DNA from 2 places in the Rossellomorea sp. NPDC077527 genome. Region 1 is predicted to be linked to the other one. Evidence: riboswitches for the same ligand, from Rfam matches in the RefSeq annotation. Region 1 holds a riboswitch; the other holds the start of a gene.

Region 1 (7,501 bases):
AAAAAATAAAGATAGAATTCCCCTCAATCCGGGTGTAAAATATATAAAAATACACTCTCATATTTTGACATGCAGGAGGAAACAGCCAAATCAAATATACAGTTATGCTATTGTTGCTATCGTTTTTCTAGATTGGAAGAAACAAAGGAAGCTTCCACCAATATAAAAATTCTGAATGTTAAAAATTCGATAAGAGGTTGATGAAAGTTGGCAATGGATACTACTGATGTAGCTGTAAAAGAACAAACGATTTTTCACCATACGGGGAATAAGATCAAGACGGAAGACAGGGATATTCAGATCATCGCGAAGATGGATGAACCGCTGATTGTCGTACTTGGAAACGTGCTGAGCCATGAAGAATGTGATGAACTCATTCAATTGTCAAAGGACCGGGTGGAACGCTCGAAAATCGGGAATACGCGTACAGTTGATGGACTGAGAACGAGCAGTTCTGTCTTTCTGGAAGAGAGTCATGATGTCGTGACACGAATTGAAAAGCGTGTTTCTCAAATCATGAATATCCCCGTTGAACACGGGGAAGGTTTGCAAATCCTGAACTATAAGCCGGGGCAGGAATACAAGGCTCATTTCGATTTCTTTTCTGCATCAGCTAGACCGGTTAAAAACCCGAGAATTAGTACTCTCGTCATGTACCTGAACGACGTCGAGGAAGGCGGCGAAACGTACTTCCCGAAGCTGGGTCTTTCCGTCTCACCTCAAAAAGGGATGGCCGTTTACTTTGAATACTTCTATGATAATCAGGAGTTGAACGACTTGACGCTTCATGGTGGTGCACCGGTTGTCATCGGGGATAAATGGGCTGCGACCCAGTGGATGAGAAGGCAGGTATTTAAATAAATGGAAAGGAGGAGTATCCCGGGGTGGGATGCTCCTCTTTTTTTACTTGCCGACTTTATCGGCTTCATACTTCCGGCATTCATTCGTTTCACATTAATCGTATGAAAGATCATACCGGTGATAATCAAGAGGATGCCGATCAGAGCAGATCCTGCTGGAAATGGAACAGAGAGGATCGAAGCTTCTCCCATGATGACGAAAAGAATCTGTGTGGACTGTGTTGCTTCTACTGCCGCAAGCTTGCCGGGATGGTTTCTCGCCATATTCGTTGCGAGGAAAAAGAGGGAGGTTGCAATCACGCCGGAACAGATGGCGACGATAAACGTTTGTGCCACTTGAGACGAACTGGGTGTCCCCGTTTTGAAAAGGGCAAAGCATCCGAGAATCAACCAAAATGGGGTCGTGGCGATCGTCATTCCCAATATCCGTTGAAACGTATCCAGCCTGCCTCCGCAAACCTCCATCATTTTACGGTTCCCAAGCGGGTATGTGAAGGCTGCGACAATCACAGGTACAACCCCCATAAGAACTTCTGAAAAGGACGAGTCCCCTGCATTCTGCACTTGGATGAACAACACACCGACTAAAATGATGGAAGAGATGGCGAGAGCTTTTTTTTGAATGGTATGCCTGCGTCTGGCTGGCTCCGCTGTGTAAAATAAGGGAGCAAGCAAAATCCCCGCCACGATGGTAAATTGCCACGTACCCGCAACAAGCCATCCTGGTCCGTAAGCAGCCGCATAGGTAAGGGGACCATAAAAGAGAACAAATCCAACAAAACTCCACGTCAGCCATTCGAATGGCTTCTTCATCATTTCAATCCATACTTGATTTATATTCTTCCTAAAACCTACAATAAGGAAAAGGAAGGGGAGCATGAACAGGAATCTCAGTGATGAACTCCACATCCAGCTTCCTCCGGTTAGTTCCATTGAATGGTTCAGGATAAAGGTTACAGCAAAAAACATCGATGAGATGATACCGAGGGTCAGTTCCTTGATGATGAACACTCCTTTCTGATACATATACTATAGTTAACTTGTTATATATTATAATATACTTTAAATCGTTTCTTATAGAAAGAGGTAGAAATATGAACAATGACGGTTTAACGTGGCAGGACCCTGAAAAATTAGCACAGCATGTAGGGGCGACACTAAGAAATATACGCAAAGATCGCGGTCTTCATTTACAGGATCTGGCTGAGATCACTGGTGTCAGCACCTTGACGCTGGGGAAAATCGAAAGGGGAGAGGCAAATCCCTCATTGACGATCATCTGGAAAATCGCAAACGGACTTTCCATCCCCATCTCTGCCCTTCTTGTGGAAAAACAAGAAATTCAAATCTCAAGGAAAAATGAAGGAAATAAAGTAATCAGTGCCAATGACTCTTTGACCCTTGAACCCATGTTCACTTCATCGGGATACGGTTCATTGGAAACGCATCGAGCATTCCTGAAACCGGAAAGCGAATACTGTGCCGATGCACACCAGCCAGGCGTGATTGAATTTGTCACCGTCATGGAAGGAAGTGTATGTGTGAAGGTGGAGGATGAAGTATTCGAGCTTGGTCAGTATGATTCGATCAAGTTCCATGCTGATAAAGAACACAGCTATATCAATAAAAATGCAACAGAAGCGGTGCTCCATTTCGTGATGATTTATACAGGACGGACCGATTGAAGCTTATCGATGGGGATAAGCTTCTTTTTTTAAGGAGAATGGTCTTTGCTGAAGAGGATTTATGATTCGTCGTTGGGTTATGAGCTCTTTTGTAGACTGTGGTGACTGAACTTCATCCTCATTCTTGTTTCATTGCGTCATTTTTGGTGATGATTGCGTCATTTTCGGAATAATTGCGTCGTTTCCACCGGTGATTGCGTCAATTTCACGATAATTACGTCACTTTCCCCCCTAATTGCGTCTTTTTGAAATATATGTAAATTCAAAACGATCCCATCCCCATAAAAATCCCTTGAAACTTTTCCCAGCCCACCCGACTCTAATGATTGACAGGAGGTTAACCAATGGATGTAAAACTCGTGAAAAAAGCCATCAAAGGGAATGAACAAGCATTCGAAAAGCTGATCCAATCAGAAAGCGAGAAGCTTTACCGGACGGCATACCTGTATGTAAGAAATAAAGAAGATGCACTCGACGTGGTGCAGGAGACGGTGTGTAAAGCATTCACTTCCATATCCCGATTGAAAAATCCGGAGTACTTCAGCACCTGGCTCGTCAAGATACTGATTCATACGGCGTATGGATTCCTGAAGAAACAAAAGCGGATTGTCTTCACAGGTGATGAATTTCTCGATAACGCAATCGTCTCAGAAAAAGAATCGGATATAGAAGGCAGGATGGATTTAATCACGGCACTGGCATCGTTGAACAAACATTACCAAACAGTCATTATCTTATTCTATTTTCAGGGACAGTCCATCAAGGCCATTTCCGAAACGATGGATACACCTGAGGGAACGGTGAAAACGTACCTCCACAGGGGGAAGTTGGAGTTAAGAAAGCTGCTGGAAGGAGTGAATCGGTATGGACAGAAAATGGTTTGAAGAAGAAATGGAAAAGATCGAGGTACCAAAAGAAGAGGTTTTTCAATCGATTTCAGCAGGAATGCACAAAGGTAGGAAACAAAAGGCCAAAAGAAAAACAATTAAGGTAAGTGCTGCCTTCACCGCCGCTGCTGCCTCCATGGTTCTCGCCTCAGGGTTTCTCTTTGCCCCTGTGAATAATGCATTGGCCAAGCTTCCGGTACTTGGAGTAATATATGAAAAAGTCGGTTCATCTGTGGGTAAAGAACTCTATACGAGTGATAAAGTCACCGAGGTCAACCAGGCCGCCACGTCCAATGGTGTAGATATCACGATCACAAGCACGTATTACGATGGTAATGTTATCGGGGTCACGTTCAAGGCGAAAGGTGATGATTTATCTATCGAACATATGGACGAAGGAAACCGTCCGGTGAGCGGTTACCGCTATCACCTCTTCGATGGAACGGAAGAGAATCAATGGGGAACAGGTGGATCTGGTCTAGAAAAAGACGGAGATGAATTCATAGGTTCCATCGAATTTTATCGGGATGGCCAAGACCTTCCGGAAGATTTCACACTTCCCTTAACGTTCACCCATATGGCGGATGTAAACGGCACATGGTCCTTTGATGTACCCGTGAAAAGGATTCCTTCTGAAACGATCCTAACAAGTGCAAGGACACAATCACCTGATGGAGAATATGAATTACAAATAACCTCCATCACGAAAGGAAAAGCGACGACGACACTAGAGTATACGTATACGGTCGACTCCTGGAAGGATACGGTTGAACTGGATGTTAAAGATGACCTGGGGAACACTCTACCAAAGTTCCATGCAGAGGTGCTGGAAACGAAAGAGATCGATGGAAAAATACAAAAGACGGTTCGGGAGCTATTCCCTGGTAAACTCAGCGATAAGGCACGTTCGCTGAAAATCGAGGCAGACATGCAGCAGGTGGACGAAGATGCCATTACTTCATTGAACACCACGCGACCATTCGAAATGAAAAGTCCTCGTTTCGGATACGGGATCACAGTACAAAATATCCAAAGCGAAAAAGGAAAGATGACAGTGGATTTTATCATTGATGACCTCCAAAAAGGTCAATTCCGAGATGACATTTTAGAGAATTTCGCTGAATTCGTTCAGCTGATTCCATCGAAGGAAATAAAGCATAATGACAAGAATGAGCTTGATTATAATAACATGCTGGAGTACATGATCCGAAGTGCTGAAACGAAATCTGTGAATCAAGATACGTTCCATTTTCAGTCCACTTTCGAATTACCCCGGGGTGCAAGACTTAAAGACTACTCTCTCATCGCCCCATTCGAGAATTTAAGTCGAAATGATAAACCGATTGAAATGAAGCCCTTAAAAATTGAATTGAAGTAAACAGAGAGGCTGGGACAAAAAGGTCTCAGCTATAGAAAAATCAAAACGAGTTTTTTGATGAAAATATAAATCGTTCGAATTATTAATTTTTAGCGCTAAAGCTTAACCCATGTATATTGTAGGTTCTAGCTGTTGATTGGAGTGCAAGACGAAGACTCCTGCGGGAAAAGCGGAATAGGTGAGACCCCGCAGGAGCGGCAGTGACGAGGAGGCTGGCCTTCCGCCCGAGGAAAGCGAAGTCTTGCACGGAAATCAACAGCGGTGTAACAGGTGTTCTGAAAATATATAAGCATTGTTGGAATTTAGAGTGTATGGATTTAGTTATGTCCCAGCTTCTTCTGCTAAAACCAATTGACAACCATTTCAAGAGAATGGTATAGTTATGCCAATCAAATAAACAGTCACTCTCTGATAATAGAGGCGCGAGTATGAAGAGTACCTTCTTTGAGAATAATGGATTCTGGGATAAGTAGGGAAAGGCAGATCGCCGAAGCAGAAAATAGCCAATTCTATTTTTTGTTGGGCCAGCATTGAAGAAATGTTGGACTGTCACAATGCAAAGGTTGTGGAGCACTATTGAAGAGATGTTAATACAGAGTCTTCATCATGTTTCCGTTAACTTTGATGAATAACCGTATGAGCATCTGCTTCATACGGTTTTTTTGTGTTTCTTTAGAGAGTCAAAAGGAGTTAAGGAAATGAGTACAGTTGATGTAAATGTTCAAGGTGATTTAACCATTGGTGGAATGGGTACAGGTGAGTTGGTCGAAACATACGGCACGCCGTTGATGGTATATGATGAAGGCATGATCCGTGGGAATGCAAAATTGTTTCGGGATGCATTCACTGAAAGTGGTCTTAAATTTCAGGTGGCGTATGCGAGTAAAGCGTTTCTTTGCAAAGAGATGGTACGACTTGCAGCCCAGGAAAATCTCTCCCTTGACGTCGTGTCCGGGGGAGAATTATATACGGCCCTAGAGGCGGGGTTCCCGGCGGAGCGTATCCATTTTCATGGGAACAACAAATCCGAAGAAGAACTGCTTATGGCTCTTGAAGCTGAAATCGGCTGCTTTGTTGTCGACAGTTTCCTTGAGCTTGAATTGCTTCACGACCTGGCCAGGGAGCGTGAGCAGCAGGTTCAGATTCTGATCAGAGTCACACCGGGAGTGGAAGCCCATACTCATGAATACATCACGACAGGACAGGAAGATTCGAAATTCGGATTCAGCATTTCGAACGGACAGGCAAGTACGGCGATTCAACTCGCGATCCGGAAGCCTTACTTCAACTTGCTTGGCCTTCACTCTCATATCGGTTCCCAGATATTCGAGCAGGAAGGGTTCGATCAGGCGATTATGGTGCTCGCAGATTTCATGCAGCGGATCCGGATCGAGTTCGATGTGAAGATGCCGGTCCTGAATATTGGAGGAGGCTTTGGGGTCCGCTATACCGAAGAAGACCGTCCACTGCCGATTCCGACGTATGTAAAGGGCATTACGGATAGTGTGAAAACCTATTTTGCCAAAAATGAATATCCACTCCCGGAAGTATGGGTGGAGCCGGGCCGAAGCATGGTGGCGGAAGCAGGTACGACGTTGTACAAAGTGGGCTCCAAGAAAATCATTCCGGACGTGCGCACATATGTGGCAATCGATGGAGGGATGACGGACAATATTCGTCCGGCTCTGTATCAGGCTAAGTATCATGCGGTTCTTGCCAACCGCCCTAATGAGGAATGTACGGAGCTTGTGAGCATAGCGGGGAAATGCTGCGAGTCCGGGGACATGCTGATCTGGGACCTGATGCTGCCTCCGACGAATTACGGTGATATCCTGGCTGTTTTCAGTACGGGTGCTTATGGGTATTCGATGGCGAGTAATTACAACCGAATCCCACGTCCGGCTGTCGTGTTTGTGAAGGATGGGGAATCCCGGGTTGTGATTGAGCGGGAAACATATGCGGATCTTGTACGAAATGATCGATAGGATAGGAAAGGTGGAACCCGAGGGGTTCCACCTTTTTTATATGGGATTTTTTGGTTTATTATGGTAATCTATAAAAAACATGTCTCTATCTTTTCGGAGGATCTATCAATGTATCTCAAATCGATTGGTTCCATGGTTTTAAAGTTTGTATTCGTTCTGTTTGGCATCATTCTCTTAACAGGCCTCATCGGTTTGTTCAATGAAGGAGTGAATCTCAGCTTAAAACAATATCTAACCAACCTTAAAGATATTTCAAGCTCGCTTCTTCATTCAAATGCGATGACCATTACGAATGAAGCAAATAACTCATACCCAATGTTCCCTTCCTTCTGGGAGCCTTATTTTTATTCTGTTTCCATTTTTATCTCTGCCTTTCTCTTATCTGTTTTCATGGGCATCCTCCTTGCGTACCTCACACATTTACTGCCCACTGGTTGGTCGAAGTTTATCATTAGGGTCACCAACCTCTTGGAGTCCACACCCGATATCTTCATTTTGATCGTCATTCAATACAGCGTCATTTTTTTCCTGAAAGAAACGGGAGTTCTATTGTTTCCCATCGTCGGATCACAGGAGAAGGTGTATCTGATACCGATTCTGACACTGTCCATCTTACCGACGATTATGTTGTTCAGAATTACCTATCTACTCGTGAACGATGAATATGGAAAATCCTATGTCGATCTGATCAAAAGTAGGGGAATGT
Region 2 (7,501 bases), on a different contig from region 1:
TAGGGAATCCCGGATTGTTCGGAGTTGGTACGAAGAAAGCTGATCAGGATGCGTTTAAACAAAGTAAAACGTTCATAAAGGATTCCCTTCAAAAGGAATTTGACATTAAGAGTCTGGAAGTTGGGCATTTCGCTGAAAGTGCGACAGAGGATGCAAGCCAGAAACAGGAATGGACGGATATTTCCAACCTAAAGAATTGGCTTCCCATTATCATCATTGCAGGGATACTTGCAGCAGCGATCATTTATGCCGTCAGAAAACGTAAATAAGAGGAAGAGATAAATAATGCGTCACAGCTAGTAAGGGGGAACAACCGTGGAATTACAAGCTTTGCTGATCACCTTTCGTGAAGTCCTCGAGGCTTTATTGATCGTCGGGATCATTACCACCTATCTGAAGAAAACGGATCATGGTCGATATACTAAATTTGTCTGGCTTGGGGCCGGATTAGCGATTTTGGCCAGTGTCGGTGTCGCGATGCTCTTTCAGGTCGTCTTTACCGGATTTGCCGCCATGGGAAGTGAGATGTATTTGAAAATCGGGATTATGCTGATCTCATCCGTCCTGCTTACCCAAATGGTCTTTTGGATGGCAAAGCACAGTCGCGACCTGAAGGGGAATATGGAAGGAAAGATGAATCACTTCATCTCGACAGGGAACATTGTCGGTATGGTCATTCATTCGTTCCTCGTTGTTCTGCGTGAAGGTGTAGAGACTGTATTCTTCTTCGCCGCCATCACAGGTGGAGATATTGGAGCCGCCATGCAGGGCTGGGGAGCGATCACTGGTGTCGTCATCGGGAGTGTAGTGGCATACTTCTTCTTTAAAGGCACAATGAGAATTTCATTGAAGAGCTTCTTTAAAGTGACAGGTGCATTCATTATCCTGATCTCTGCAGGGCTTCTTGTACAGGCGATTTCCATGATGCAGGATATAGGATTGATCGGCAGTGTGATTCCGCATCTTTACGATCTGACATGGATACTCCCAGAGCATCCGATCGATTATGCCCACTTCCTGCGTGATACGGGGACTGCCCCGTTGATGTCAGGTGATGTCGGCATCTTCCTTAAAGCGTTGTTCGGATATTCTTCTATGCCATCCATCGAAGAGGTGATGGCGTACATCGGGTATTTCGTAGCCATTTACTTCCTTACGTCCTCTAAGCCGAAAACGGTGAAAGCTAAGGAAGAGGTCAAAGCGGGTGTCAAGGATTTGAGTCCGCAAGCTAAATAATGTATGTTTCGTACCAAACATCATTACCTTAAAGATTGAACACCCTTTTCGAAAGGTGTACACTCTATAGAGGAATGTATGTTTGGTACTTTTTTTTATCCTCTTTTGCAAAGTGTATTTTGATATTGATTCAGACTTGATTTACAGCTACTCTGTCAATAAGTTAGTAGTTGAGGGAGAGTGAAACTGCTCCGCTTTCCACGGACGTTCGGCCGAGCCTCCTCAGCAAATTTCGCTTCCGGGGTCTCAGCACGCCCGTTTTCCGTAGGAGTCTACGCAGTTCCCCTCTCCCTTTATAGAAGTTTTGGCTGACAGAGCTAAATGATTAAAAAACAAGGAGAGAGAGGATTTCACAAATAACTACATTTGATTACTTCAGTCTTTAAAAATGATTTGGTTTCTAGCGATTCTGACATTTTTTAGTTATAGTAACAAACTTACGCTTGGAAAGTTGATTGGAGCGGAAGGTGCTCGACTCCTGCGGGAAACGCTGGACAGGTGAGACCCCGCAGGGCTTTAGCCCGAGGAGGCTCACCGCCAGCCCCGCGGAAAGCGAGCACCTGGAGCGGAAATCAACCACTACTCGCTCCTTAAAAGTAACAATGTTTACGTAAACAGTCTTACTTGTTTGAATGAAGAATGAATATATATAATGTGTGAGGGTGAAGTTGGTGAGAGAGAAGATGGGGAAGTATGTTAGCCTGGCGAATGGTGTCGGGGCGTTTGCTGTGATAGCTGTTTTTGTTCTGCAGCTCATATGGGTTCCGTCCTTCGCGGCTACGTGGGACATGGTGGATTTCGCACTGGGTGTCCTGCACTTTGATATGTACCAGATGCAGCCCCATTTTCCTGGGTACCCTTATTTCATCCTGGGGGGGAAAGCCCTTCATCTGTTTGTGGATGACCCGGCTCAAGCTTTGACCCTCTTTAATATCTTCCTTTACGGAAGTGCGATCATTCCGCTTTTTCTATTAATAAAAAGAATGACCGGGCCGTCTTATGCAATGATGGCGACGGCGTTTATCTACACAAGCAGCTTTACGATCCTGATGGTGAATCAGCCCATGTCCGAGGGAGCTGCCCTCGGGATGATGTGGTGGTATATATGGAGTCTGGTGTTTGCGACAGAGAAATCCCATAACGCCTACCTCATTCTCCCACTGTTTCTATTCAGTCTCCTTCTTGGAATCAGGTTATCCTACCTGGTCCTTGGGATCGGCATCCTGCTGGTCCTTTATAGAAAATGGAAATCAGGTATGCTGAAGGTCATGGACATGCTCGTGTACATTCTGATTGCGATTCTCTTCCAGCTTCTTTGGGTTTCAGGGATCAGTATATCTGAAGGCGGATATGGGAGCTTTCTCCGCTTGGCGCTATCTTTCACGAATGGACATTTCCAGGAATGGGGTGGTGCGATCGGAGCGTCGGATCTCAGCATGTCGGAGAGGTTTATTAAATTGCTCTTTGTGAACACGATTTGGGTTGGAGGTGCGGGAAGATCGCTTCTCCTCTTCCTCTGTTTGGTTGTGGGTCTCTTAGTGTTCAGGAATTTTCCGGTGGGGAAGTATTATCTGACAAGACTGATGCTGATTCTTCTTGGCAGTTATTTTCTTTGGGCAATATTCGCCCAGAATGTGATGAAGCCCCGTCATGCCCTGCCTTTAATCGGGATGTGTTTGTTTCTGATTGCAGGAACGCTTTTTTCAAGAAGACGGTCCAGTGGGGGAACGCTTTTTCTACTCTTGTTCCTTCTGTTTCAGGTTTTCCATACAAGTAAGCTATTATATATTCATACATCAGAAACTCCTGCAGTCTATCAGATGGCCGATTATTTAGAAGGAGAAGATCGGCCACTTGTCGTTTATACATGGGAAGAGTCAAGAGTGCTCGAATATCTTGCCGTCCCATTTACTCATAAGAAAGTACAAACTTATGAAGTGTTTGCCACTGACTCAGGATATTACCCTGACCGAGATATCTATCTGACGGATAAAGTGGTGGAAGGCTTCAAGGATCAGGGAATCCCGGTGGAAGAATTCATTAAAGTAGAAAAGCATTTCCATTCAAGTGAGCTCACCGACCCGATCTATCATGACCTTACACTATACAAGTGGGAGAAACCTAGGAAGGGGGAAGAATGATGAATCAGAATATCACAAATAAATTAGCGCTGCTTCCTGACCAGCCTGGATGTTATTTAATGAAGGACAGGCAAGGGACGATCATTTATGTGGGAAAAGCGAAAGTGTTGAAGAACCGTGTTCGTTCTTATTTCAAAGGTTCCCATGATGCAAAGACCCAGCGCCTTGTAGGGGAAATCGAAGACTTCGAATACATCATGACGTCATCTGATCTGGAAGCCCTCGTGCTCGAAATGAATCTGATCAAAAAATATGACCCTAAGTATAATGTCATGTTAAAGGATGACAAAAGCTATCCTTTCATAAAATTAACGAATGAACGACACCCAAGGCTCATCACCACCCGTAAAGTCCAAAGGGGTAAGGGGAAATACTTCGGACCATACCCGAACGTGGGAGCCGCAAATGAAACGAAAAAGCTACTCGATCGCCTGTATCCGTTACGAAAGTGTACGACCCTTCCTGACCGTGCCTGTCTTTACTATCATATGGGGCAATGTCTCGCTCCCTGCATTAAAGAAGTGAGCAAAGACACTTACCGTGACATGACGGATGAAATAACCCGCTTCTTGAATGGCGGCTATAAAGATATCAAGAATCAGCTAACGGTGAAAATGAACGAAGCAGCAGAGAACTTGGAATTCGAAAGGGCGAAGGAGTTCCGGGATCAGATCCTGCACATTGAAGCAACGATGGAAAAGCAAAAAATGACGATGACGGATTTCACAGATCGTGATGTGTTCGGATATTCCGTCGATAAAGGCTGGATGTGTGTACAGGTATTCTTTGTGCGTCAAGGAAAGCTTATAGAGAGGGATGTTTCCCTATTCCCCCTATATAATGAACCAGAGGACGAGTTCCTGACGTTCCTAGGTCAGTTCTACTCAAAGTCCAATCATTTTAAGCCGAAGGAAATCTTCCTGCCTGAGGAAATCGATATCGATCTCGCTGAAAAGCTTCTTGAGGTGAAGATGACCCAGCCGAAACGCGGGAAGAAGAAAGATCTCGTAAAGCTTGCCGAGAAAAATGCCAAGCAGGCGCTCGGGGAAAAGTTCGCCCTTATTGAAAGAGATGAAGAAAGGACGATCAAAGCGATCGAACGTCTCGGGGAACACATGGGCATTTATACCCCATTCCGGATCGAAGCGTTTGACAACTCCAATATTCAAGGATCAGATCCTGTATCGGCCATGATCGTATTCGTGGACGGCAAACCTGCGAAGAAAGAATATCGCAAGTATAAGATTAAAACGGTAAAAGGCCCCGATGATTATGATTCCATGAGGGAAGTTGTGCGCAGAAGGTATACAAGGGTGTTGAAAGACGGACTTCCTTTACCGGACCTCATTATCATCGATGGTGGGAAAGGGCAGATCGAAGCTGCGAGAGATGTCATCGAGAATGAACTGGGCCTCGATATCCCAATCGGGGGACTTGCGAAAGATGATAAGCATCAGACGTCTGACTTGCTTTACGGGAACCCGTTACAAATCGTTCCACTAGAGAAACGAAGCCAGGAATTTTACCTCCTTCAACGGATCCAGGACGAAGTCCACCGCTTTGCCATCACCTTCCACCGCCAGCTGAGAGGGAAAAGCGCCTTCCAATCCACCCTTGACGAAATCGACGGCATCGGACCGAAAAGGAAAAAACAACTTCTCAAGCACTTCGGTTCAATGAAAAAGATGAAGGATGCGACAGCGGAAGAATTCATGGAAATTGGAATACCCGAAGCCGTCGCGAAGGTATTGGTGGAGAAGTTGAAGTAAGTGTTGCTTGAAAGTCATATTCTTTTACTTCAAACAGAAAGATTGTTCGGTTTATTTATTTCTTCAGCAGACACTAGTGAACAAGCAGAGTTGATTGGAGCGGAAGGTGCTCGACTCCTGCGGGAAATCCCGAAAAGCGGGGCTGGACAAGTATAGAACTCCCACTACAATAGCCCGAGAAGGCTCACCGCCAGCCCCGCGGAAAGCGAGCACCAAGAGCGCAAATCAACCACTACTTGCTCATTAGAAACGGCTTACCAACCAATAAAAAGGAAATATTGAATCAATTAATCATTGAATCAATATTTCCTCTGTGCTATAATTAACGAAAATTTATAACATTATCACTTTTAAAAGTGGTGATAGAGGTGCGAACTTCAAGAGTACAGGCAAAGAGGAGAATGAGCTCCATTGAGATGTCTGGAAAGGGGAGAATCGCCGAAGTGGCTATAGTCTCATGCTGTATCCGCTGGTTCTACGTTTAAGAAATGTAGGATTGTCAAGATGATTCAATCTTGGAGAGCTATCTCACAATGCCGATGAACCTATTTGTATGTTCTGCTGTATGTTCATAAAGCAATGAGATATTATTCTCATTGCTTTTTTTATTATCAGCGCAGGGTTTGGTCAAACAAATCCTGTTCTATGAACGTTTAGGATGATTGTGATTGTACTCTTCATCATCAAAAAGAGTAGCGAGTATGCGCTCAGAAAGAGGGAGAAGTCGTGAGTATTATTGTTCAAAAATTCGGAGGAACATCTGTAGGATCTGTGGAAAGAATTCAAAATGTTGCGTCAAGGATCATTGAAGAGAAAGAAAGGGGAAACGATGTGGTCGTCGTCGTTTCTGCCATGGGGAAAACGACGGATACACTCGTCGGACTGGCGAGGGAAATTACGTCACAGCCGAGTAAAAGGGAAATGGATATGCTGCTTTCAACCGGAGAGCAGGTGACCATATCCCTCCTGACGATGGCCCTCATCCAATCCGGGCATGATGCCATTTCATTCACCGGCTGGCAGGCAGGTATTGAGACGGAATCTGTTCATAGCAATGCGCGGATTACCAATATTCATACCGAAAAAATGTCGACTCACCTTCAGGAAGGCAGGGTGGTTATCGTAGCTGGATTCCAGGGGATGACTGAGGCAGGAGAGATCACCACACTTGGAAGAGGCGGATCCGATACTACTGCCGTAGCCATAGCGGCCGCCCTCAAGGCTGAACGCTGTGACATTTATACAGATGTGGACGGAGTATACACGACAGATCCACGATATATTCAAGGGGCAAGAAAGTTACCGTCCATTTCCTATGATGAAATGCTTGAACTTGCGAACCTTGGGGCGGGGGTCCTGCATCCAAGAGCAGTGGAGTTTGCCAAGAATTATCAGATACCGTTAGAAGTCAGATCCAGCATTGAAAGAGTGGAAGGAACGTATATTGAGGAGGAAGCAAGCATGGAACAGAACTTAATTGTGAGAGGCGTAGCCTTTGAAAATGAAATTACGCGTGTTACTGTATTTGGACTACAAAACGCTTTAACAGGACTTTCATCCGTATTCACCACGTTAGCAAAAAATCATTTAAATGTAGACATCATCATTCAGACCCAGACGGATCAAAATACAACGAATCTTTCCTTCTCCATCAAAGAGCAGGATCTTGAGGAAACCCTTGCTGTGCTGGAGCAAAATAAAGAGCAGTTGGATTTCACACATATCGAGCATGAAAGCGGGCTGGCGAAAGTATCGATCGTCGGTTCAGGAATGATTTCCAATCCTGGTGTTGCTGCGGAAATGTTTGAAGTACTGGCTCAGCATGACATTGTCGTGAAGATGGTCAGTACCTCTGAGATTAAGGTGTCTACGGTCGTAGACGGGGAAAATATGCAAAAGGCAGCCGGTGTCTTACATACTGCCTTCAATCTTGATGCAGTGAAAATGGAAGAAATCACGCTGTAAAATTATCATAAAAAAGGGTTGCCCTGGACATACAGAGCAACCCTTTATTAGAGATTGAACAGGCCTATTCAATTCGGTCTTTATCGTCCCATCTCACAACCACTTTCACTGATTTGTTTCGTTTATGTAATTCATCAGCAGCTTCTGCCACGCATTTTCTTTGAAGCTGAATTTGTTCGGCAATAAAGCCTGTTTCCAATTTGAAGTTTACATCTGTTTTCATAGACAGACGCCGTTCGATCACTGGTCCGTTTAACTCAAAGGTCATTTCGTTCTTTTTCTGTTCCAGAAGTGTAAGGACACCCCAGCCGGCCTCATTGAAAAAAGAGGATACTTCCTCCGTTGACTGCAGTGGGAATTTCCGGGAGAGTTGTTTTCCACCCCAGTAAA

What was found. A riboswitch is a leader RNA that binds a small molecule or an ion and turns the genes downstream of it on or off. The one in region 1 is predicted to bind lysine.
Region 2: it holds a riboswitch for lysine, as region 1 does, so the genes downstream of both, ACIGG7_RS07420 (aspartate kinase) here and lysA (diaminopimelate decarboxylase) in region 1, are expected to answer to the same signal.

Annotation. Positions count from the first base shown of each region.
Region 1 covers NZ_JBITVL010000001.1:763,581-771,081, forward strand. Annotated here, with positions in the region: gene ACIGG7_RS03965 (2OG-Fe(II) oxygenase) at 214-861, shown strand; gene ACIGG7_RS03970 (DMT family transporter) at 786-1,862, opposite strand; gene ACIGG7_RS03975 (helix-turn-helix domain-containing protein) at 1,955-2,545, shown strand; partial or broken gene ACIGG7_RS03980 (sigma-70 family RNA polymerase sigma factor) at 2,890-3,437, shown strand; gene ACIGG7_RS03985 (DUF4179 domain-containing protein) at 3,491-4,810, shown strand; lysine riboswitch at 5,218-5,394, shown strand; gene lysA (diaminopimelate decarboxylase) at 5,509-6,795, shown strand; gene ACIGG7_RS03995 (ABC transporter permease subunit) at 6,904-7,501, shown strand, end outside.
Region 2 covers NZ_JBITVL010000002.1:435,971-443,471, reverse strand. Annotated here, with positions in the region: gene ACIGG7_RS07445 (hypothetical protein) at 1-269, shown strand, start outside; gene ACIGG7_RS07440 (FTR1 family iron permease) at 316-1,236, shown strand; gene ACIGG7_RS07435 (hypothetical protein) at 1,908-3,377, shown strand; gene uvrC (excinuclease ABC subunit UvrC) at 3,377-5,146, shown strand; gene ACIGG7_RS07425 (hypothetical protein) at 5,147-5,302, shown strand; lysine riboswitch at 5,502-5,680, shown strand; gene ACIGG7_RS07420 (aspartate kinase) at 5,873-7,111, shown strand; gene ACIGG7_RS07415 (YslB family protein) at 7,176-7,501, opposite strand, start outside.